Streptosporangium becharense: one gene and its partners. The protein of the gene in region 1 interacts with the protein of each later gene in a pairwise test. Links are inferred from orthologs where the notes say so. Each region holds a gene or a part of one and is shown in the gene's direction. Other genes may lie near its edges. The genes, in order: ndk, F4562_RS10925 and F4562_RS20060.

The links.
Region 2: the proteins of ndk (region 1) and F4562_RS10925 interact in binary tests that used the Escherichia coli proteins (3 or more experiments, as listed by UniProt). The link is inferred for Streptosporangium becharense from one-to-one orthologs.
Region 3: the proteins of ndk (region 1) and F4562_RS20060 interact in binary tests that used the Escherichia coli proteins (3 or more experiments, as listed by UniProt). The link is inferred for Streptosporangium becharense from one-to-one orthologs.

Annotation. Positions count from the first base shown.
Region 1 is NZ_JACHMP010000001.1:5,768,977-5,776,066, forward strand. What follows is about bases 8-2,852. They hold ndk (nucleoside-diphosphate kinase), read left to right. Parts: upstream 8-1,147; coding sequence 1,148-1,558; downstream 1,559-2,852. Other genes in these bases: F4562_RS25365 (hypothetical protein), read left to right, coding at 8-1,051; F4562_RS25375 (rod shape-determining protein), read left to right, coding at 1,750-2,781; mreC (rod shape-determining protein MreC), read left to right, coding at 2,781-2,852. Also shown: more of F4562_RS25365, read left to right, coding at 1-7; more of mreC, read left to right, coding at 2,853-3,689; rod shape-determining protein MreD, read left to right, coding at 3,693-4,241; mrdA (penicillin-binding protein 2), read left to right, coding at 4,452-6,515; rod shape-determining protein RodA, read left to right, coding at 6,571-7,090. UniProt on the Escherichia coli protein: Major role in the synthesis of nucleoside triphosphates other than ATP. The ATP gamma phosphate is transferred to the NDP beta phosphate via a ping-pong mechanism, using a phosphorylated active-site intermediate.
Region 2 is NZ_JACHMP010000001.1:2,540,176-2,547,152, forward strand. What follows is about bases 2,219-4,950. They hold F4562_RS10925 (uracil-DNA glycosylase), read left to right. Parts: upstream 2,219-3,111; coding sequence 3,112-3,789; downstream 3,790-4,950. Other genes in these bases: F4562_RS10920 (carbohydrate ABC transporter permease), read left to right, coding at 2,219-3,005; F4562_RS10930 (hypothetical protein), read left to right, coding at 3,826-4,173; F4562_RS10935 (cryptochrome/photolyase family protein), read right to left, coding at 4,367-4,950. Also shown: F4562_RS10910 (ABC transporter substrate-binding protein), read left to right, coding at 1-480; F4562_RS10915 (ABC transporter permease subunit), read left to right, coding at 733-2,133; more of F4562_RS10920, read left to right, coding at 2,130-2,218; more of F4562_RS10935, read right to left, coding at 4,951-5,644; F4562_RS10940 (MerR family transcriptional regulator), read left to right, coding at 5,774-6,727; F4562_RS10945 (RNA polymerase sigma factor), read left to right, coding at 6,854-6,977. UniProt on the Escherichia coli protein: Excises uracil residues from the DNA which can arise as a result of misincorporation of dUMP residues by DNA polymerase or due to deamination of cytosine.
Region 3 is NZ_JACHMP010000001.1:4,533,819-4,540,873, reverse strand. Bases 1,675-4,484 are described here. They hold F4562_RS20060 (5-formyltetrahydrofolate cyclo-ligase), read left to right. Parts: upstream 1,675-2,692; coding sequence 2,693-3,277; downstream 3,278-4,484. Other genes in these bases: F4562_RS20055 (potassium/proton antiporter), read left to right, coding at 3,579-4,484; galU (UTP--glucose-1-phosphate uridylyltransferase GalU), read right to left, coding at 1,768-2,667; glp (molybdotransferase-like divisome protein Glp), read right to left, coding at 1,675-1,762. In the rest of the region: cyclic pyranopterin monophosphate synthase MoaC, read right to left, coding at 1-377; more of glp, read right to left, coding at 575-1,674; more of F4562_RS20055, read left to right, coding at 4,485-5,084; F4562_RS36805 (hypothetical protein), read right to left, coding at 5,600-5,776; F4562_RS20045 (MFS transporter), read right to left, coding at 5,799-6,578; F4562_RS20040 (S-methyl-5'-thioadenosine phosphorylase), read left to right, coding at 7,001-7,055. UniProt on the Escherichia coli protein: Involved in the removal of 5-formyltetrahydrofolate.

The DNA of each region.
Region 1 (7,090 bases):
GGAGCAGCGGCGTTCCCTGCTGGTGATCGTGCCCGCCGCGGGTGTCGCCGCCCTCGCGGTGGGAGGCACGTTCGACTGGTCGGCGACCCTGGTGGTCCGCGCGGCACTGGTGTCACTGCTGGCCCTGCTGGGGCTGGCCACCTTGGGCGCCCCGGGAGGAGCCGCCGGCCGCGCGTCCGCGTACGCGATGTCCGCGGTGGGGGTGGTGCTCCTGCCCACCTGTGCCCAGGTCACCTATGTCGAGCTCGGCGGGCTCGGCGGCCCCGGCCTGTCGGGGCTGTGGCCGGCTTTCGTGATCGCGGGGGTGGCGGGTCTGGTCGCCGCAGTGCTGGCCGGTCGGTTGCGTGACGCCGCCGTCCCCGGCCTCGCGGCGGGCGGTCTGGTGGCCGTGATGGCCGGCCTGTGCGCGGTCCGGTTGTTCCTGCCGACCCCCGGCGGGCCGATTCTGATCCTGCCGTTCGTGCTGCTCACCGTGGGGGCTGCGGTGGCGCTCACCGCCGCGCTGCGTCTGCACGGGGCGGTCTCGGCGCTTTTCGCCCTGTCGTTGTTCTTTCCCGCGGTGCTCGTGGGCTTCCTGCTGGGCAGCGGTGTCCAGGTCCCCCGCCTGAGGGAGGCGACGACTCCGCAGGCCCTGGTCGACGGGTTCGTGGACGCACTGCATCTGTGGGCGCTGATCGGAGGTGGCCTGGTGCTTCTGGTCATCGTGCTCGGGGCGGTCTTCGCCCGTCTCCTGCCCGGCACCTCGGCGGACACGGGCACCGAGGGCCTGCCGGGCACCTCGGACGTGCCGGGTACCCGTGAGGCGACCGGGGCGAAGGATCCGGTGCGCGGGAGGGATGCGGCCGTACCGGTCGTACCGGGTGCCGCCGCCGAGGCGACACCGCCCGGGGACGGCGGGGACACCCGCCCGCGTCCCGTGCCGGACCCGGCAGGGGAACCCGCGCGGGAGCCCGGTCCGGACCAGGAGAAGACCGCGGTCCCGCCCGTGGTGGTGCCGCCGCCCACTCCCTCACCGGAGGACGACCCGGCGAACGGCTCCACCCTTCCGTGACGTGACCTCGCCGACCATGGGGAACCTCGCGAAGGGCGGTAAACTTCGCGCGTTCACCGCAGTCCGCGACCTATCCCTGTTCAAAGGAGAACTCCAGTGTCCGAGCGCACCCTTGTCCTGATCAAGCCCGACGGCGTCGCGCGTGGTCTCATCGGTGACGTCATCGCCCGCGTCGAGCGCAAGGGCCTGAAGGTCGTGGCGTTGGAGCTGCGCACCCTGGACGTCGAGACGGCCAAGGCGCACTACGCCGAGCACTCCGAGCGGCCGTTCTTCGGGGAGCTGGTGGAGTTCATCACCTCCGGCCCGCTGGTCGCGCTGGTGCTCGAGGGCCCCCGCGCCGTCGAGGCCTTCCGCGCGCTCGCCGGTCTCACCGACCCGGTGAAGTCCGCTCCCGGCACCATCCGCGGCGACCACGCCCTGGAGATCGGCGCGAACGTCGTCCACGGCTCCGACTCCCCCGAGTCCGCCGCCAGGGAGATCAAGATCTTCTTCCCGGACCGCTTCTAAACTCCCGGATATTCCGGCTTCGCGGACCCCGTCGTCCTGTGGGACGGCGGGGTCCGGTGCGTTCCGCCTGACCCAAGATTTTGCTGGGGTAGGGCTGCTCATTGCGCTTAAGGGTGGGTGCGCCACGTTACGATTCGAGTGCGTTCCGTAGTTTTCGCCGACGACCCGACGGAAGGGGGGCAGCCTTCCTCATGGGCGGTAATCTTGCTTTTCTCGGCCGTGACATGGCAGTCGACCTCGGCACCGCGAACACGCTGGTCTATGTGAGAGGCCGCGGCATCGTGCTCAACGAGCCTTCCGTCGTTGCGATCAACACCACGACGGGGAAGATCGTGGCCGTGGGCATCGAGGCCAAACGGATGATCGGTCGCACGCCCGGCAACATCGTGGCCATCCGGCCGCTCAAGGACGGTGTGATCGCCGACTTCGACGTGACCGAGCGCATGCTGCGCTATTTCATCCAGCGGGTGCACAGACGTCGTCACTTCGCCAAGCCGCGCATCATCATCGCGGTGCCGAGCGGGATCACCGGGGTCGAGCAGCGCGCGGTCAAGGAGGCCGGCTACCAGGCGGGAGCCCGCCGGGTCTACATCATCGAGGAGCCGATGGCCGCCGCGATCGGTGCCGGTCTGCCCGTGCACGAGCCGACCGGCAACATGGTGGTCGACGTCGGCGGTGGCACCACCGAGGTCGCGATCATCTCGATGGGCGGCGTGGTCACCAGCCAGTCGATCAGGGTGGGCGGCGACGAGCTCGACCACGCGATCATCACCTTCGCCAAGAAGGAGTACTCCCTCATGCTCGGCGAACGGACCGCCGAGGAGGTCAAGATGGCGATCGGTTCCGCCTGCCTGCTGCCCGAGGAGAGTCACGCCGAGATCCGGGGTCGCGACCTGGTCAGCGGGCTGCCGAAGACGGTCGTCGTGTCCGCCGGAGAGATCCGCAAGGCCATCGAGGAGCCGCTGAACGCGATCGTCGACGCGGTCAAGACCACACTCGACAAGTGCCCGCCCGAGCTGTCCGGAGACCTGATGGACCGGGGGATCGCGCTCACCGGTGGCGGAGCGCTGCTGAAGGGGATGGACGAGCGGCTCAAGGACGAGACGGGCATGCCCATCCATCTCGTCGACAACGCGCTCGACTCCGTCGCGCTCGGCTCGGGCAAGTGCGTCGAGGACTTCGACGCTCTCCAGCAGGTTCTCGTCCCCGAACCACGTCACTGATGAAGGACACCCGCCGGTCACGGATCAACCTGGGGTTGCTGCTCGCAGCCGCGTTGATCCTGGTGACCGTCGATCATCGTGCCGGGGCCGGCTCCCCGCTGGGCCCGCTCCGGGGAGTCGGCAGCGAGCTGTTCGGGGCTGTGGAGAACGCGGGAGCCGGGATCGCCCGGCCGGTCGGCGAGTTCTTCGAGACGATGGCCGGAGCACCCGCCGCCCGGCGGCGGGTCGAGGAGTTGCGTGCCGAGAACCAGCGGCTCAAGCGTGACCTGGCGGCGCGGAACCTCGATCGCAGGCGCTCGGAGGAACTGCGCAGACTGCTGGGTACGGCGGGAGCCGGTGGATACACGGTCGTGACCGCCCAGGTGATCGCCCGGCGGGGCACGCTCGGATTCGAGGAGGCCGTCGAGCTCGACGTGGGCCGTGCCGACGGGGTGCGTCCGGAGATGACCGTGCTGAACGCCGACGGGCTGGTCGGCCGGGTGATCCAGGCGGGTTCGGAGACCTCGACCGTGCTCCTGCTCAGCGACCCCGCCTCGGCCGCCGGAGCCCGGCTGGAGAGCAGCAACGAGATCGGCGTGGTGCACGGCGTGGGGGAGAACGGTCGCCTGATCCGTTTCCGGTTGCTCGACTCGACCGCGCCGATCACCCCCGGCCACCGGATCGTGAGCTTCGGCTCCCAGCGTGGGGTTCCGTACGTGGCGGGGGTGCCGATCGGGGTGATCGAGCGGGTGGAGGCCACACCGGGGGAGCTGACCCGTATCGCCTACGCACGGCCGTACGCCGACCTCACCGCGCTCGACGTGGTCGGTGTGGTGATGCGGGCACCCCGGCGTGAGCCGCGCGGCCCGGTGATCCCCCCGGAGCCGCGAGAGCCGAAGAAACCCTCCGTGGCGCGAGAGGGGACCTGACGGATGGTACGGGGCGTGCTGTTCGTGGCGATGCTCCTGATCGTCATGGTCGTCCAGGTGACGGTCGTCAACCTGCTGCCGTTACCCGGGGAGGCCGTGCCGGATCTGGTCCTGCTCGCGGTGGTGGGTTACGCGCTGGCCCGGGGCGCCACGGCGGGGGCCGTCATGGGGTTCACCGTGGGGCTCGTCAGTGACGTGCTGCCGCCGGTGGCCCACCTGCTCGGGCAGAACGCGTTCCTGCTGTGTCTCGTCGGTTTCATCGCAGGGCGGGCGGTCGAGAAGTATCCGGGGGCCGGGCCGGTCGCGGCGTTGGGGTGCGCGGCCGCGGGCCCGGTGATCGCGGTGGCGGCCGGTGCCCTGCTCAACGATGTACGGGTCGACCTGGCCACGCTCACCACGGTGTTGCCGCAGGCGGTGTTCTACAACCTGCTGGCCGCACCGCCCGTGGTGTGGGCGGCGCGCAGGGTCGTCCGGGGGCCGGAGACGACGTGGTCGGTCCACCGGTCGTCGCGCTATCCGGCGCGGGGTCGTGTGGAGTGGGGTGCATGGTGAGGAAACCATCAGGCGCCCGGTGAGGAGACCGCCGGGTGCCTGGTGGAGAACACCGGGCCCGGTGAGGGGGGTGCCGGGCGTGTGGTGAGGGGTTCGCCCGGTGGGCGGCGGCTGTCTCACCGGGTGGGGCGGCTGGGCCGCGGGACGTGGGTGGGGGCTCCGCGGGCGTGGCGGTCAGGGGGCGGGCGTGACGCGTGAGGAGGAACGGGCATGATCCGGATGCGGGGGCGACTGGTCGTGCTGCAGGTGCTGGTCGTGTCGTTGATGACGCTGCTCGCCGCGCGGCTCTGGCAGGTGCAGGTGGTGCGCGGCGCGGAGTACGTGGCGGCCGCGACCGAGACGCGAACCCGCGATGTGGTCGTTCCGGCGGTGCGCGGGCAGATCCTCGACTCCGCCGGGCGTCCGCTGGTGCGCAACCGGACCACGTTGGTCGTCTCGGTCGACCGTACGCGCCTGAACCGGATGGAGGGCAACGGCAGGACGGTGCTCGACCGGCTGGCCAAGGTGCTCGGCCGCCGTACCGCCGAGTTGCGCGAGCGGATCAGGGCATGCGGGCCGGGTGTGGCCCGGCCGTGCTGGCCCGGTTCGCCCTACCAGCCGATCCCGATCGACGACGACGTCACCACCCGTGAGGCCCTGCAGATCCTGGAGCGCCAGGAGGAGTTCCCCGGGGTGACGGCCGAGGTCCAGGCCGTACGGGAGTATCCGGGCGACAGCGCGGGCGCGCAGGCGCTGGGTTACCTGCAACCGATCACGCAGGAGGAGCTGGAGCGGCGCGACGGCCTCCGGGCGGCGTTCTCCGGGGTGGACCTGGTCGGCCGGGACGGCCTGGAGTCGGTGTACGACGTGCCGCTGCGCGGGACACCGGGGATGCGGCGGGTGCAGGTCGACCGGCTCGGCAAGGTCATCGGGGTGGAGCGGCAGGTGCCCCCGGTTCCCGGTGACACGCTCATCACCAGCATCGACGCCAAGGTGCAGGCCGCGGCGGAGAAGGCGCTGGCCGAGGCCATGAAGAGCGCTCCCAGGGCCGACGGCGCGGCGGCGGTGGTGCTGGACGCGAGGACCAGCCGGGTCATCGCGCTGGCCAGCGCGCCGACGTATGACCCGGCGGTCTGGACCGGGGGGATCTCCGAGACGCAGTACCAGCGTCTGCTGTCCGACAAGGCGGGCAGGCCGCTGGTGTCGCGGGCCATCAAGGGGGAGTTCGCACCCGGCTCGACCTTCAAGGTGTCGTCGGTGGCGGCGATGCTGCGCGACGGGTACCCGTTGCACGGCAAGTACTCCTGCCCGGGGTCGTTCATGGTGGGCGACCGGCCGTTCAACAACTTCCGCGGCATCGGGCTGGGCACGCTCACCCTGCACACGGCGCTGGTGAAGTCCTGCGACACGATCTTCTATCGGGCGGCCTACGAGCAGTGGTTGCGCGATGGCGGGTTGCACCCCAAGGGGAGGACGAAGGAACCGATGGCGGCCATGGCGCGGGCCTTCGGGTTCGGCAGGCCGACGGGCATCGACCTGCCGGGCGAGTCTCCCGGGCGGATCCCCGACCGCGCCTGGAAGAAACAGTTGTGGTCGGTCACCAAGGACGAGAACTGCAGGCGGGCCAGGACGGGCTATCCCGAGGCGGCCAGGAGCAGCCCGAGCAGGGCCGCCTTCCTCAAGCGGCTGGCGTACGAGAACTGCCTGGAGGGCTACCAGTGGCGGCCGGGTGACGCGGCCAACTTCTCCATCGGGCAGGGGGACGTGCTGGTGACGCCGTTGCAGCTGGCGGCGGCCTACGCCGCGCTGGTCGGTGACGGCAGGCTGCGCAGCCCCCGGGTGGGGTGGGCACTGGTGCGTCCCGACGGCACCAAGGTCAAGGAGATCGAGGTACCGGTGGTGGGCAGGCTGCCGCTGTCGGCCGGTGAGCGGGCCTACATCAAGGGGGCGTTGAGCGAGGTGGCCTCCGACGGCACCGCGGCGGGTGCGTTCTCCGGGTTCCCCATGGACGAGGTCAAGATCGGCGGCAAGACCGGGACCGCCGAGGTCTACGGCAAGGCCGACACCTCGTGGTTCGCCTCGTTCGCCCCGACGGACAAGCCGCGGTTCGTGATCGTGGCCATGGTGTCCCAGGGCGGGATGGGCGGTCAGACCGCGGCTCCCGCGGTGCGGAAGATCTACGAGGCCATCTTCGGCTTCGCACCCGACGGGAAACGGACCGCCCCCCTCCTACCCGGCGGACGCCCGGCCGCCGAACCTCCGATGATCGAGCGGGACGGGACGGTGGCCCGATGACGACGGTGTGCCGTAGGGCCGCGGGCGCGTCTTCGCGGGGCCGCGGGAGAACGTCATGAGCCGGGTGGCGGCCGTGCCACCGAAGACGTCGTCCGCGGGCAGGGCGGTGACGGTGCTGTCGGCGGTCGGCCGGATGGACGGCGTCATGCTGGTCGCGGTGGCCGCGCTGGCCGTGATCGGCACCCTGCTGGTGTGGTCGTCGACGCGGACGTGGGCGGCCGGCTCGACCGGGCTGGTCAAGAAGCACATCCTCCTTCTCATGATCGGATCCATGCTGGGCGGGGTCGTGGCGATGGTGAACCATCGGGCGTTGCGGGCGTACGCGCCCGTGGTGTACGGCCTCACCCTGGTCGGCCTGCTCCTGGTGATCACGCCGCTCGGTACGACGGTGAACGGCGCCCACTCGTGGATCATGCTGGGCGGCGGCTTCGGCCTCCAGCCGTCGGAGTTCGCCAAGGTCGGCCTGGTGCTGATGCTCGCGATGCTGCTGGCCAAGCCCGCCGAGGGCACCGACCGGCCGCGCGGTGCCGACGTCGGGATCGCGCTGGTGATATCCGCCGTCACCATGGGGCTGG
Region 2 (6,977 bases), 3.2 Mb from region 1 along the record:
AAGGCCGCCATGGTGATCGAGGCCGACTTCGTGGCCACCTCCGCCGAGGAGTCGGGTGCCAAGCTGGGCGAGGAGGCCAAGTACTTCCCGTTCCCGAAGGCGGGCGAGACCACGCCGGTCGTGCTGGGCGGTGACATCGCGGTGGCGATGAAGGACTCCAAGGGCGCCATGGCGCTGCTTGAGTTCCTCGCGTCCAAGGAGGGCGGCGAGATCTGGGCAAAGCTGCCCGGCTACCTGTCGCCCAACCGGAACGTCTCACCCGACAACTACCCGGCCGAGCTGACCAAGCAGCTCGCTCAGACGATCATCTCCGCCGGTGAGACGGTCCGCTACGACATGTCCGACCTCGCGCCGAGCGCGTTCGGCGGCACCGACGGCAAGGGCGAGTGGAAGCTCCTGCAGGACTTCCTGCGCGACCCCTCCGACGTCAAGGGCGTCCAGCAGAAGCTGGAAGACGAGGCCAAGAAGGCCTGGAAGTAAGGGAGCACGGCCGTGACCGAACGGCTGGACGGCCCGCAGGGCCCGCGCGGCGACGCCCGCGGGTCCTCCCCCGAACCGCCCGACGCGCACCCGTCGCCGGACGCAGGCGACGTCCGGACCGCGGGAACCGGCGACGTCCGGGCCACGGACGCCGCGGCGTCCCCGGAGACCTCCGAACCCCCCGCGGGCCCCGGGTCCACCGCCACCGCACCCGCCACGCCTGCCGGGTCCACCGTCACCGCCCCGCCGGTCGTGACCGCGGGGGCCGCCGCGGGCCCCGGGGAGTCCGGTGCCGCCCGGCCCGGTGTCCCCCGATCCGGTGACGGCACGCCCGGTGACGGTTCCGGCCCGCAGCCCGTCGCCAAGGGCAGGCTGGGCCCCTCACCGAAGCTGGCGATCCTGTTCCTGCTGCCCGGCGCGCTGCTGCTGGGTGCGATGGTGATCTACCCGATCGTCTACTCGATCTTCCGCAGCCTCTACGACGGCACCGGCGACACCTTCGTCGGCGCCGGGAACTACGTCTCCATCTTCACCGACTCCGCCACGCTGACCACGATCAGGAACAACCTGATCTGGGTCGTCGTGGCCCCCATCCTGGTCACCGCGATCGGCCTGATGTTCGCGGTGCTGACCGAGCGGATCCGCTGGGCGACCGCCTTCAAGCTGATCGTGTTCATGCCGATGGCCGTCTCCCTGATGGCCTCGGGGGTCATCTTCCGGCTGGTCTACGAGCAGGACCCGGACCGGGGCGTGGCCAACGCCGTGATCACCTCCGTGCGGGACGCCTTCGGGTCGAGCGCCGGCTATCCGGACGCCCGCCCCAGGGAGAACGACCAGGCGCCGGTCGCCGCCCAGCAGGGTGCGGTGGTGACCAAACAGCCGGCGCGGCCGGGCACGGCGGTGCTCGTCCCGCTGGTCGGCGTCAAGCCCGGCGACCTGACCTCGGCCGCCGCGGCCAGGCCGGCACAGCCGGGTCCCGGAGAACTGGCCGGAACGGTGTGGGTGGACTTCACCCAGGGCGGCGGCGGCGCGGTGAACCGGGTGGACCCGACCGAGAAGGCCCTGGCGGGGGTGACCGTGGAGGCGGTGCAGGCAGGCGCCGTCAAGGCCACCGCCGTCACGGAGGCCGACGGGACCTTCCGCTTCCCCGGTCTCGCACCGGGCGACTACCAGGTGCGGCTGCCGCAGTCGAACTTCCAGGCGCCCTTCAACGGGCTCTCCTGGCTGGGCCCGACACTGATCACCCCGGCGATCATCGGGGCGTTCGTCTGGGTGTGGGCCGGGTTCGCGATGGTGCTGATCGCGGCCGGGCTGTCGGCGATCCCGCGTGACGCGCTGGAGGCGGCCCGCATCGACGGCGCCACCGAGTGGCAGGTGTTCCGCCGGATCACCGTCCCGCTGCTCGCCCCGGTGCTGCTCGTCGTGTTCGTCACGATGATCATCAACACGCTCAAGGTCTTCGACCTGGTCTTCATCATCGCGCCGGGGTCCGTGCAGCCGCAGGCCAACGTGATCGCGCTGGAGATGTGGCGCGTCTCCTTCGGCGGCGGCGGCAACCAGGGGCTGGGCAGCGCGCTGGCCATCTTCCTGCTGGTGCTGGTCCTCCCCTTCATGATTCTCAACATCCGCCGGTTCAGGAGGGACAACCAGTGACGACCGCCACTCTCGGCGCCCCGCGGCGCGGCGCGGCCGGCCGGATCCTCGACCGGATCGGCGGCGGCCTGCTCCAGGCGGTGCTGGTCCTGATCGGCCTGTTCTGGCTGGTGCCGACCCTCGGCCTGTTCGTCGTCTCCGTCCGCACCGAGACGGCCAACAACTCCAGCGGCTGGTGGACGGCGTTCACCGCGCCGGCGGAGCTGACCCTGAAGAACTACGCCGACCTGCTGGCCACCGGTTTCACCGCGTCGTTCTGGAACACGGTGTTCATCACCGTGCCCTCGACACTCCTGGTGATCGGCATCGCGGCGATGGCCGCGTACGCCTTCGCCTGGATGGACTTCCCCGGCCGCGACACGTTGTTCCTCGTGGTGGTCGGCCTGCTGGTGGTGCCGATCCAGATCGCGCTGATCCCGATCGCGAAGCTCTACGGCGGGATCGGCATCTTCGGCTCCATCGCCGGCGTGGTGCTCTTCCACGTGGCCTTCGGGCTCCCGTTCGCCATCTTCCTGCTGCGCAACTTCTTCGCGGGCATCCCGAGCTCGCTGCTGGAGGCGGCGCGGATGGACGGGGCGAGCGAGTGGAAGATCTTCTCGACCGTGGTGTTCCCGCTGGCCAAGCCGGCGATCGCCTCGCTCGGCATCTTCCAGTTCCTCTGGGTCTGGAACGACCTGCTGGTGTCGCTGGTCTTCGCGAGCACCGAGAACCAGCCGATGACCAAGGCACTGCAATCACAAATGCGGCAATTCGGAACTAATGTCGACATCCTCGCGCCAGGGGCGTTCCTATCGCTCATCATCCCGCTGCTCCTCTTCTTCGCCTTCCAGCGGTATTTCGTCCAGGGCATGCTCGCGGGCTCGGTGAAATAGGGGAAACCGCCCGGCCCCGGTGCGGCTCCCCCGGTTTCCGGCGGGAGCCGCGCCGGATTCCGGACGGGAGCCGTACCGGGTTTCAAACCCCGATAGGGTCAGCCGTATGGCCGGACGTCCTTTGAACGAAGTCGTGGAAGCCGGGTGGGCCGAGGCCCTGGAGCCCGTCGCCGACAGGATCGCCCAGATGGGCGATTTCCTCCGGAAGGAGGTGGCCGAGGGCAGGCAGTACCTCCCAGCGGGGCCGAACGTGCTGCGCGCGTTCCAGCAGCCCTTCGACCAGGTCAAGGTGCTGCTCGTCGGGCAGGACCCGTACCCGACACCCGGTCACCCGATCGGGCTGAGCTTCTCCGTCGCCGCCGACGTGCGTCCGATCCCGGGCAGCCTGCGCAACATCTACAAGGAGCTCACCGAGGACCTCGGGCTCCCCATGCCGAGCAACGGCGACCTGACCCCGTGGACCGAGCAGGGCGTGCTCCTGCTCAACCGGGTGCTCACCGTCATGCCGGGCAAGCCCGCCTCGCACCGCGGCAAGGGCTGGGAGGAGGTCACCGAGCAGGCCATCAAGGCCCTCGCCACCCGGGACAAGCCGCTGGTGGCGATCCTGTGGGGCCGCGACGCCCGCAACCTGCGTCCGATGCTCGGCGACGTCCCGGCCATCGAGTCGGCCCACCCGAGCCCCCTGTCGGCCCGCAACGGCTTCTTCGGCTCCCGGCCGTTCAGCCGGACGAACGAGCTTCTGGAGCAGCAAGGCGCGGCTCCGGTCGACTGGAAGCTCCCCTAGGCTGATCCAACCTCACCAGGCACTAGGATTTCTACCATGAGTGATGAATCGGGCACTGAACGCTATCTGCGTCTTACGGTTGAGCTTACGGTGGAGGTGCAGGACATCGCCGCCCTGCAGGCCGCCGCACTGAAGGAGATCAACCACCCTGAGGCCGACCTGGACGACGAGGAGCGCAGGGAGCAGGCGGAGCTGGTCTCCGCCGACGACACCGGGGCCACCGCGCTGCAGTGGCTGATCGAGCCGGACCACGTCCTGGGTCTGATCGAGCACGTCGACCAGATCGAGCCCCGCGAGGCCGTGCTGGGCGTGGAGCCCTCCGAGGGCCCCTCCGACGAGGAAGACGACGACCACGACCACGCCGGTCACGGTCACGGTCACTGAGAAGCGCCACGCAGGGTGCCCGCCGGGCGACCGGCGGGCACCCTGCGCGCGCCACCGGTCGGCGGTCGCGTCCGGTCCGTCACGACCGGCTCCCGGAGCCGCCCGGCCGATGCCCGGGCCGTCCGGCGGGGCCCGATCCGGCTGACCGGCTCCCAGCCCGTCGCGACCGGCCTTCGGCCCGTCCGACCGGCGCTCAGTCCATCGTGACCAGCGGCGCCGGATAACCGCCGACGCCGACCGGCAGCCGCCACGGCTCGTGGACCGACCTCGTGGGCACCGCGGCCAGCTCGGGAACGTATCGCCGGACGTACTCACCCTCCGGGTCGAACCGCCTGGCCTGCCGCAGGTGGTTGACGGTCCGGTTGGGCCGGGTGTCGTTGCCGGTCCCGGCGACCCACTGCCAGTTGCCGTAGTTGTTGGCCACGTCCCCGTCGAGCAGCCGCTCGGCGAAGAAGTCGGCGCCCACCCTCCAGTCGATCCGCAGCCTCCTGACCAGGAACGACGACACGATCATCCGGGCCCGGTTGTGCATCCAGCCCTCGGCGAGCAGTTGCCGGATCCCGGCGTCCACGATCGGCACCCCGGTCATGCCCTCCTGCCACGCCTGCACCGCGTCCCGGTCGTCGCGCCAGTCGTGCCCGCGGGGGCGGTAGTCGTCCCGGTTGACGCGCGGGAACGCCTGCGCCACCTGGTGGAAGAAGTCCCGCCAGCACAGCTGCCTGACGAAGTCGTCGCCCCCCTCGGCGAGCGCCTCCGTCTCCAGCGGCGACACGCAGCCGAACCGCAGGTAGGGGCTGAGCTTGGAGGTGCGGTTGCCCGCGAGGTCGTCGTGGCCGTCGGCGTAGTCGGATACGCAGTGCCGCAGCCACTGGGTCATCCGGCGCCGCCCCACCGTCTCGCCGCCCCGGAACAGCTCGTGCGGCCCGTGCCGCGGCACGGGCAGCGGCCCGGGGGCCAGAGCGTCGGGGACGATGACCATGCCGGGGGCCTTGAGCACCTGGCGGCGCGGGTGGTCCTTCCAGACCCGCCAGTAGGGCGTGAAGACGCGGTAGTGGTCACCGCCGCCCGAGGGGCGGAGCGCGCCGGGCGGCACGACGGTGACGCCGGGGAAACAGCGGAACTCCATCCGGGCCGTCGCGCACTCCCTCGCCAGACGCCCCTCCCTGCGCCGGGCGAGGGAGCTGACGTCGGAGGCGGTGAAGACGGCCTGGGCGGCCACCTCGCCCGCGACCCGCATCGTCTGGGCGACGGGGTCACCCCGGCGGATCACGAGTTCGCCGCCCCGCTCCCGGAGCGACTCGCGCAGGTCGGCGAGGCATTCGGCCAGGAACCCCTGGCGGAGCCCCATGGGCATGGCGGGGTCTGCGACGAACAGCGGGACGACCCGGCGCGCCTCGTCGCACGCGGCCGCGAGGGCGGGGTGGTCGTGCACCCGGAGGTCGCGGTTGAACAACACGATGACGGTATCCATCACAATGGCATTTCGCCAGGTCACGCTCTGCTGGTTGCATCCGCGGGTGACCGGCGTTCCGAAGGCATGACCAGGCACCGGTACCGCCTGGCAGGCTGGTACGGCGATCACGGGCTTGGAGTGGACTGGATGGACGAGCAGCGTCAGGCGGCGGCCGAGGAGGAGCCGGGGTACGGCATCGGGGCCGTGGCCAGGCGTCTCGGTGTGCCCGCACCCACCCTGCGGACCTGGAATCTGCGCTACGGCGTGGGCCCCAGTCGCCGCAGCCCGGGGGGGCACCGCCGCTACGACGCGCGTGACCTGTGGCGGCTCCAGGAGATGAACCGCCTCATCAAGAACGGGGTGCCGGCCGCGGACGCCGCCCGCGAGGTCCTCAGGATCCAGGTGATCCCCGCACCCGCCGCCCCGGAGAACGGGCGTCCGGCCGTCGCCGCGGAGCCGGCCGAGCCGCTTCCGGAGGCGGCGCACCGGCCGGTGATCCCGACGGTGGACATGCTGGCGCGGGCCGCGGTCACGCTGGACAGCCGGTCCGTCTCCGACTGGATCGGTGCGGCGCTGGCCCGGCACGGAGTCCTGTGGACCTGGGAGGAGCTGGTCCTGCCGGTCTTCGAGGTGATCGTCCGGCGTCAGGTCGAGAGCGGGGCGAGCATCGAGGTCGAGCATCTGTTCTCCGACCGGGTGATGGCCGCGCTGATCCGGTGTGCCGAACGCCCGGCGCATCCGATCAATGTCAGCCCGGTGCTGCTGGCCTGCGCCGAGGACGAGCAGCACAGCCTGCCGCTTCACACGCTGGCCGCCGTGCTGGCCACCGAGCACCGGGTGGAGACCCGGTTGCTGGGGGCGAGGACCCCGTACTCGGCGCTGGCCGACGCGATGCGGCGGCTCGGCCCGTCGGTCGTCTTCGTCTGGTCGCAGCAGGTCTCCACCGGTGACCCCGCCCCGCTTCTGTCGCTGCCCGCGCTCCGCCCGCCGAGCCGGATCGTCGCCGGGGGGCCGGGCTGGTGGGAGGGCCTCCCGCAGCCGATCCCGCACGTCACCACGTTCCAGAACGCCCTCACCCGGATCCTCTCCGCCCTGCGCTGACGCTCCCGGCCGCGTACGGCCGGGCGGGTGACGGGCAGCTCGCGGAGCACTCCGCACAGTTGCGCGCCAGAGAATCGAGGAGTATGAATAAGTTTTGAGTAGGTTTTCTCGGCAAGGGGAGTTGGCATGGAAGACAACTTGAACACCCGGCTCGCCGAGGGCGACGAAGCGGCGCTGGCCGAGTGCTTCCGCGCCCATGGGCCTTTGGTCCGCTCCTACCTGCGGCGGTTCGTCCCGGCGCAGGACATCG
Region 3 (7,055 bases), 1.2 Mb from region 1 along the record:
TCGACCGCCTTGACCATGTCGATCAACGCGAGCGCGGCGACCGAGACCGAGGTCAGCGCCTCCATCTCGACCCCGGTCCGGTCGGCGGTCTTGACGCGGGCGGTGATCTCCACGCCGTCGTCGAACACGTCCAGCTCCACCTTGACCCCGTGCAGCGCGATCGGGTGGCAGAGGGGGATCAGGTCAGGGGTCCGTTTGGCACCCATGATCCCGGCGATCCGCGCGGTGCCGATCGCGTCGCCCTTGGGGACCTCCCCCGACCGCAGCAGCGCCACGGCCTCCCTGGACAGCAGCACCTTGCCGGTGGCGGTCGCCGTACGGAGCGAGACACCCTTCTCCGAGACGTCGACCATGCGGGCCGCGCCCGTCTCGTCGATATGGGTGAACCCCGGCGCACCGACGGGCGAGGTGCCGTGCGTGCCACCGGACGAGGTGTCGTACGCGCCGCCGGACACGACATCGTGCGGACCACCAGGCGAGGTGCCGGATGCGGCGGCCCCCGGCGTGGTGCCGTGCGTGCCACCGGACGCGGTGCCGTGCGGGGTCGTGCCCGCGCCGGTCTCGGGTGTCTTGCTCACAGCGGGATGACCTCCACGTTCGCACCCTCGGGAAGTTCGGTGACGTCCTCCGGGACCACGATCAGAGCGTTGGCCGAGGCGAGGGCGGCCAGCTGGTGGGAGCCCTGCCTGCGGACCGGCTCGACGGTGCCGTCGGGGGCCAGCACGCCGCGCAGGAAGGAGCGCTTGCCCTGGGGGGAGCGCAGCGGGGCCGCGGTGACGGCGCGCACCGTCGGCGTGGGCCCCGCGGGCAGCCCGCGCATCTTCCGCAGCGCCGGCCGGACGAAGAGCATGAACGACACGAACGACGACACCGGGTTGCCCGGCAGCGCGAAGAGCGGAATGTGGTCCTCGCCCACCACGCCGAAGCCCTGCGGCATGCCCGGCTGCATCGCGACGCGGTCGAAACGAACCGTGCCGAGCGGGCCGAGCGCCTCCTTGACCGGCTCGTAGGCGCCCATCGAGACACCGCCGCTGGTGATCACGAGGTCCGCCCGGACGAGCTGCGCGTCGAGCTGGTCGAGGAAGCCTGCCGCGTCGTCGGACACGATCCCCGCCCGGTAGCCCTCTCCCCCGGCCTCGCGGACGGCGGCGAGCAGCGCGTAGCTGTTGGACTCCCAGATCTGGCCGGGCCCCAGGGGCATGCCCGGCTCCACCAGCTCGGCACCGGTGGATATGATCACGACCCGCGGCCGGGGACGTACGAGCACGCGGCGGCGGCCGACCCCGGCGAGCACCCCGAGCTGCGCGGGCCCGATCGGGGTTCCCGCGGGCAGCACGACGTCACCGGCGCGCACGTCCTCCCCGGCCCTGCGGATGGCGTGGCCCGGCGCCGCCGAGCGTCCGACGACGACCTGCGCGGTGCCCGCGTCGGTCCACTCGACCGGGATGACCGCGTCGGCCCCGGCGGGCAGCGGGGCCCCGGTCATGATCCGCATGACCATGCCGGGCCCGATGGCCTGGAGCCGGTCGTCTCCGGCCGGGACGTCGTCGATCACCGGCAGGGTCACCGGGACGGCGGCGACGTCCTCGGCCCGTACGGCGTAGCCGTCCATGGCGGAGTTGTCGAACGGCGGCAGGGCGACCGGGGAGGTGACCTCCTCGGCCAGTGTCGTGCCCAGCGCCTGCTCCAGCTCGACCTCCAGCGGGGCGAGCGTCCGGACGGTGTTCAGAATGCCGGCGAGGTGGTCGTCCACCGATCTCAGGGAGTTCATCGCGCGGCCAGGAACTCCTTGAGCCACGGCAGGAACTCCGGTGCCAGGTCGGGGCGGTCGGCGGCGAACTGCACCACCGTGCGCAGGTAGTCGAGCTTGTTGCCGGTGTCGTACCGGCGTCCACGGAACAGCACGCCGTGCACCGGGCCGCCCTGGTCGTTGCCGCGTCCGGCGAGGGTGCGCAGGGCGTCGGTGAGCTGGATCTCGTTGCCCCGGCCCGGCGGGGTGTTCTCCAGGACCTCGAACACGGCCGGGTCGATCACGTAACGACCGATGATCGCCCAGTTGGACGGCGCCTCGTCCGCCGGGGGCTTCTCCACCAGGTCGGTCACCCGGACCACGTCGTCCTCGGAGGTGGGCTCGATGGCGGCGCACCCGTACAGGGACGCCTGTTCCTTGGGGACCTCCATCAGCGCGATGACGCTGCCGCCGTACGTGCCGCGCACCTCGATCATGCGCTTGAGCAGCTCGTCTCGGTAGTCGATGAGGTCGTCGCCGAGCAGGCAGGCGAACGGGTGATCCCCCACGTGCTGCTTGGCGCAGAGCACGGCGTGGCCCAGCCCGCGCGGCTCACCCTGGCGTACGTAGTGCAGGGTCGCCAGGTCGGCCGGCTCGCGCACCTGGGAGAGGCGCTCGTCGTCACCCTTGGCCTCAAGTGCGTCCTCAAGCTCGATCGCCCGGTCGAAGTGGTCCTCGATGGAGCGCTTGTTCTTTCCGGTGACCATGAGAACGTCGAGCAGTCCGGCGGAGACCGCCTCTTCGACGACATACTGGATCGCGGGCTTGTCGACGATGGGCAGCATCTCTTTCGGCGTCGCCTTGGTCGCCGGAAGAAAACGGGTGCCCAAACCCGCGGCGGGAACAACAGCTTTCGTCACAGCTTCGAAGTCGGCCATGACCGAAACCATAGTGGAGGGATCCGTGGACAAGCTGAAGCTGCGTGCCTCGATACAGGCGGCACGTGCCGCGATCCCCGACGGAGCAAGGCACGCCGCCTCCACGCAGATCAGGGAATCCCTGCTCGACCAGCCATGGGTGCAGATGGCGGGCCTGGTCGCGTGCTACTGGTCGACCGGCGCCGAACCGGCGACCCACGGTCTCGTCCTCGCCCTGTGGAAGCACGGCGCCACCGTGATCCTCCCGGTGCTCCGCGACGACAACGATCTCGACTGGGCGGTGTACGACGGGCCGGACACCCTCGCCCCCGGCCGCTTCGGGATCATGGAGCCGATCGACACCCGGCGCGGCGTCGACGCCGTCCGGACCGCGGCGCTGGTGATCGTGCCCGCCCTCGCGGTCGACCGGTCCACCGGCGTACGGCTCGGACGCGGCGGCGGCTCCTACGACCGGGCACTGGCGCGGGTCGGCCCGAACGTGCCGACGGTGGCGCTGCTCCACGAGGGCGAACTGCTGGACGGCGTCCCCGCCGAGCCGCACGACCTGCCGGTCCGCTACGCGGCGACGCCCGAGGGCATCTTCAGGACGGGTACCGCCGGACCGGCCTGACAGCCGCCGGTCCGGCAACCGCCGCGGTACCTGATCGGCCCGACAGCCGCCGGGCGGGCCTGACGGTCGTCGTCGTACCTGACCGGCCTGGCAATCGCCACCCCGGCGACCGGCGCCCCGGCAACCGTCGTCCCGGCCGGCGGCGTACGGCGCCGCCGCCCGGATATACGGCGCCGCCGCCCGGTGGGGGACACGCCTTGCCCGGCGGGCGCCGCCGGATGCGACGGCTCACACGTCCGGCCGTGCATGACGACCTTTCCGAATGCGACACAATGGTCCCCGGAGTGGGAGAGGGGGCCAGATGGGATTGAACGTCTGGCTGCTTCTCGGTGCCGGAATCGTCATCGCCGCCGTCGTCGCGGTGCGCGTCGCCCACTGGAGCGGGCTGCCCAGCCTGTTGATCTTCCTGGGTTTCGGGCTGCTCCTGGGGGAGTCCGGGTTCGGGCTGCAGTTCGAGGACCCCGAGATCGCCCAGCGGATGGGCCTGATCGCGTTGGCGATCATCCTCGCCGAAGGCGGTCTGACCACGGCCTGGGGAAACGTCAGGAAGGCGATCCCCACCGCGCTGGTGCTCGCCACCATCGGTGTCGGGGTGAGCATCGTGGCCGTCGCGGTCCCGGTGCACATGCTGCTCGGCATGGACTGGCGGAGCGCGCTGCTGCTGGGAGCGATCCTCGCCTCCACCGACGCCGCCGCCGTCTTCTCCGTCCTGAGACGGCTGCCCCTGCCCTCGCGCCTGGCGGGGGTCCTGGAGGCCGAGTCCGGTTTCAACGACGCACCCACGGTCATCGCCGTGGCGCTGCTGAGCTCCAGCGCCTCGCCCGACCTGGGCGACGCACTGTTCCGGGTGGTCTTCGAACTGGTGGTCGGCGCGGGCGTGGGCCTGGCGGTCGGCCCGCTCGGCGTCTACGCGCTGCGCCGCATCGCGCTGCCCGTCTCCGGCCTGTACCCGATCGCGGTGCTCGCGCTCGCGTTCGTCGCGTACGCGGGGGCGATGCTGCTGCACGCCAGCGGATTCCTGGCGGTCTACCTGGCGGCCCTGGTCATGGGCAACTCGCGCATGCCGCACCGCGCGGCCTCCCGCGGGTTCGCCGAGGGCGTCGCCTGGCTGGCCCAGATCGGGCTGTTCGTCATGCTCGGCCTGCTCGCCAGCCCGTCGGAGATCCCGGCGGCGACGATCCCCGGGCTGCTCGCCGGGCTGATCCTGGTCGTCGTGGCCCGCCCGCTGTCGATCGTGGTCTCCTCACTGCTGGTGCGGCTGACCGGGATCGACCGGCTCGGCTGGCGGGAGCAGGCGTTCCTGTCGTGGGCCGGCCTGCGCGGCGCGGTGCCCATCGTGCTCGCCACCATCCCCTGGGCCGCCACCTCGGTCGACGACGCCACGGCCAAGTTCATGTTCAACGAGGTCTTCGTCATCGTCGTCGTCTACACCTTGGTGCAGGGGCCGACACTGCCGTTCGTGGCCAGGGTCCTGGGGCTCACCACCCCCGGGGAGGCCCGCGACCTGGAGGTGGAGTCGGCCCCGTTGGAGGAGCTCAACGCCGACCTGCTCCAGGTGAAGGTGCCCCCGACGTCGAAGCTGCACGGTGTGGAGATCTTCGAGCTGCGGCTGCCGGCGGACGCCCAGGTGACGCTGATCGTCCGGGAGGGACGCTCGTTCGTGCCGTCGGACTCGACGAGGATCAGGGTCGACGACCAGCTCCTCGTCGTCACCACCGCCGCCTGCCGGGAGACGGTCGAGCGGCGGATGCGCGCGATCAGCCGCAGGGGCAAACTCGCCGGCTGGTTCGGCGAGCGCGGTTCCTGAGCTCCTGACCCGGGATCCCCGGCCTCGGGTCTCCGGCTTCGCGTTCCCGGCCTCGGGCCCCGGCTTCGCGTTCCCGGCCTCGGACCCGGTGGACCGGGCCGTAGCGGACCGGAAGGCTCGGACAGCACGGGAAGCCCGACCGGACAGCCCGACCGGAGGGCCCGGAGCAGCACGGGGAATCCGCCCACAGGATGCCCGGACGACACGGAAACGCCTGCTCGGAGGGTATCGGGACGGATCAGGCGGGTCCGCGTTCCGGAATGCGAGCACTCCGACTCGCGTTTAAGCTTGTCGGCTGCGTACCATTAGCAGTCGCGCCATTAGAGTGCCAATCGGCGCGGACCATACGAGGAGGAGCGCGTGCCCACCTACCAGTACGCCTGCAACGCCTGTGGCAACCAGTTCGAAATCGTCCAGAAGTTCTCCGACGACGCGCTCACCGAGTGCCCGAGCTGCGCGGGTGCCCTGCGCAAGGTGTTCTCCGCGGTCGGCATCGTCTTCAAGGGCTCCGGTTTCTACCGGACCGACAGCCGGTCGTCGTCGTCCAGCACGGTGAGCTCCACCACGAGCAACGGATCGTCGAGCTCCTCCAACGGCTCGTCCGACTCCTCCGGCTCGTCGAGCTCCACGTCGTCCGACTCCACACCGGCGAAGGCCGCGAGCACCGCCGCCGCGGCCTCCTGAGCCGCCACGCCCCCCGAGCCGCCCGGCGGGTCAGCCGCCCGGCGGGCGGTCGGCCGCCGGGCCGAGCATCTGGCGGGGCAGCCTGTCCAGCAGCTCATGGAGCTCTGGACGCCGGTCGGGGCCCAGTCGTCGACCAGCAGCGCGAGCCCGTCGCGCGCCTCGGCGACCAGCCGGTCCGCCGCCTGCTCCCCCTCCGGGGTGAGGCACAGGGTCCCCCTCCGGGGTGAGGCACAGGGTTCGGCCGTCCTCCGAGCGTCGCGGCAGCCCGCGTTCGGCGAGCGCGTCCGCGTACGGCCGGCCCTCGGCGACCGTCACGCCCGCCCGCTCGGCGAGCGCGGCCCCGGTCCGCAGCCCGCGTGCGCCGAGCCGGGCGACGAGCCAGACGGAGCCCGGCGGCAGGCCGACCGTCCGCGCCACCCGTTCCAGGTCGCCGATGAGGCGTGAGGTGAAGGTCGACCCGGCCACGGTGACCCGGAACGAGCCCCCGACGGACCGGAAGAAGGTCACCCCTGAGGTGGCCACGCCCAGGTCGGCGAAGTCCACGGCGTTCTGCGCCGCAATCACCAGCACCTGCGTCACCGGCCCGATGCCGACGCCCAGCATGATCAGGTAGACGCCCAGCTCCACCGTGGAGACGTCCGGGCGGACGCACGACAGCAGGTACAACCCGAGCGTGGCGACCGCGCCGCTCACGACGGGGAACGCCTCGCACCTCCCGGTGCGCGCGATGACCAGTGCGCTCGCGATCGAGGTCGTCAGCATGCCCGCCATCATCGGCAGCAGGTGGAACCCCGACGGGGTGGGTGACACCCCTGGACGACCGACCTACAGGAAGATGACGATCGCGACCTGCAAGAGCCCTTTCCGGCCGTACCGGTCGCCCGGTTCGCCCCACAGTGGGGTCAGGGTCGTCGAGGCCGGCATGTAGGCGGTCACCCCCAGGAGAGCCGCTCCAGCCCGCCCAGGTCACCGGCGATCGTCGGCGGTGCCGTGGAGACGATCGTCTGGTCCAGTGCGCCGAGCGGCATGGAGAGCATGAGCGCGCCGATGACGAGGTGCAGACTTCCCGCCCGCCGCCGAACCCTCGGGACTGCCCGACAGCCATCGCGACCCCGATCTCCACACCCCCATACCTTACTTAAAGTGGTCGAACCATCACTTTAGGGATGCGGTTATCCACAGGCCACGCCTCGGTCTCCTCCGGGGCCGTCCGTGGCGCTAGTGTCGGCGCCATGGTCACTCGCGCGGACATCGGAGTCATCGGCGGATCGGGGCTCTACTCCCTGC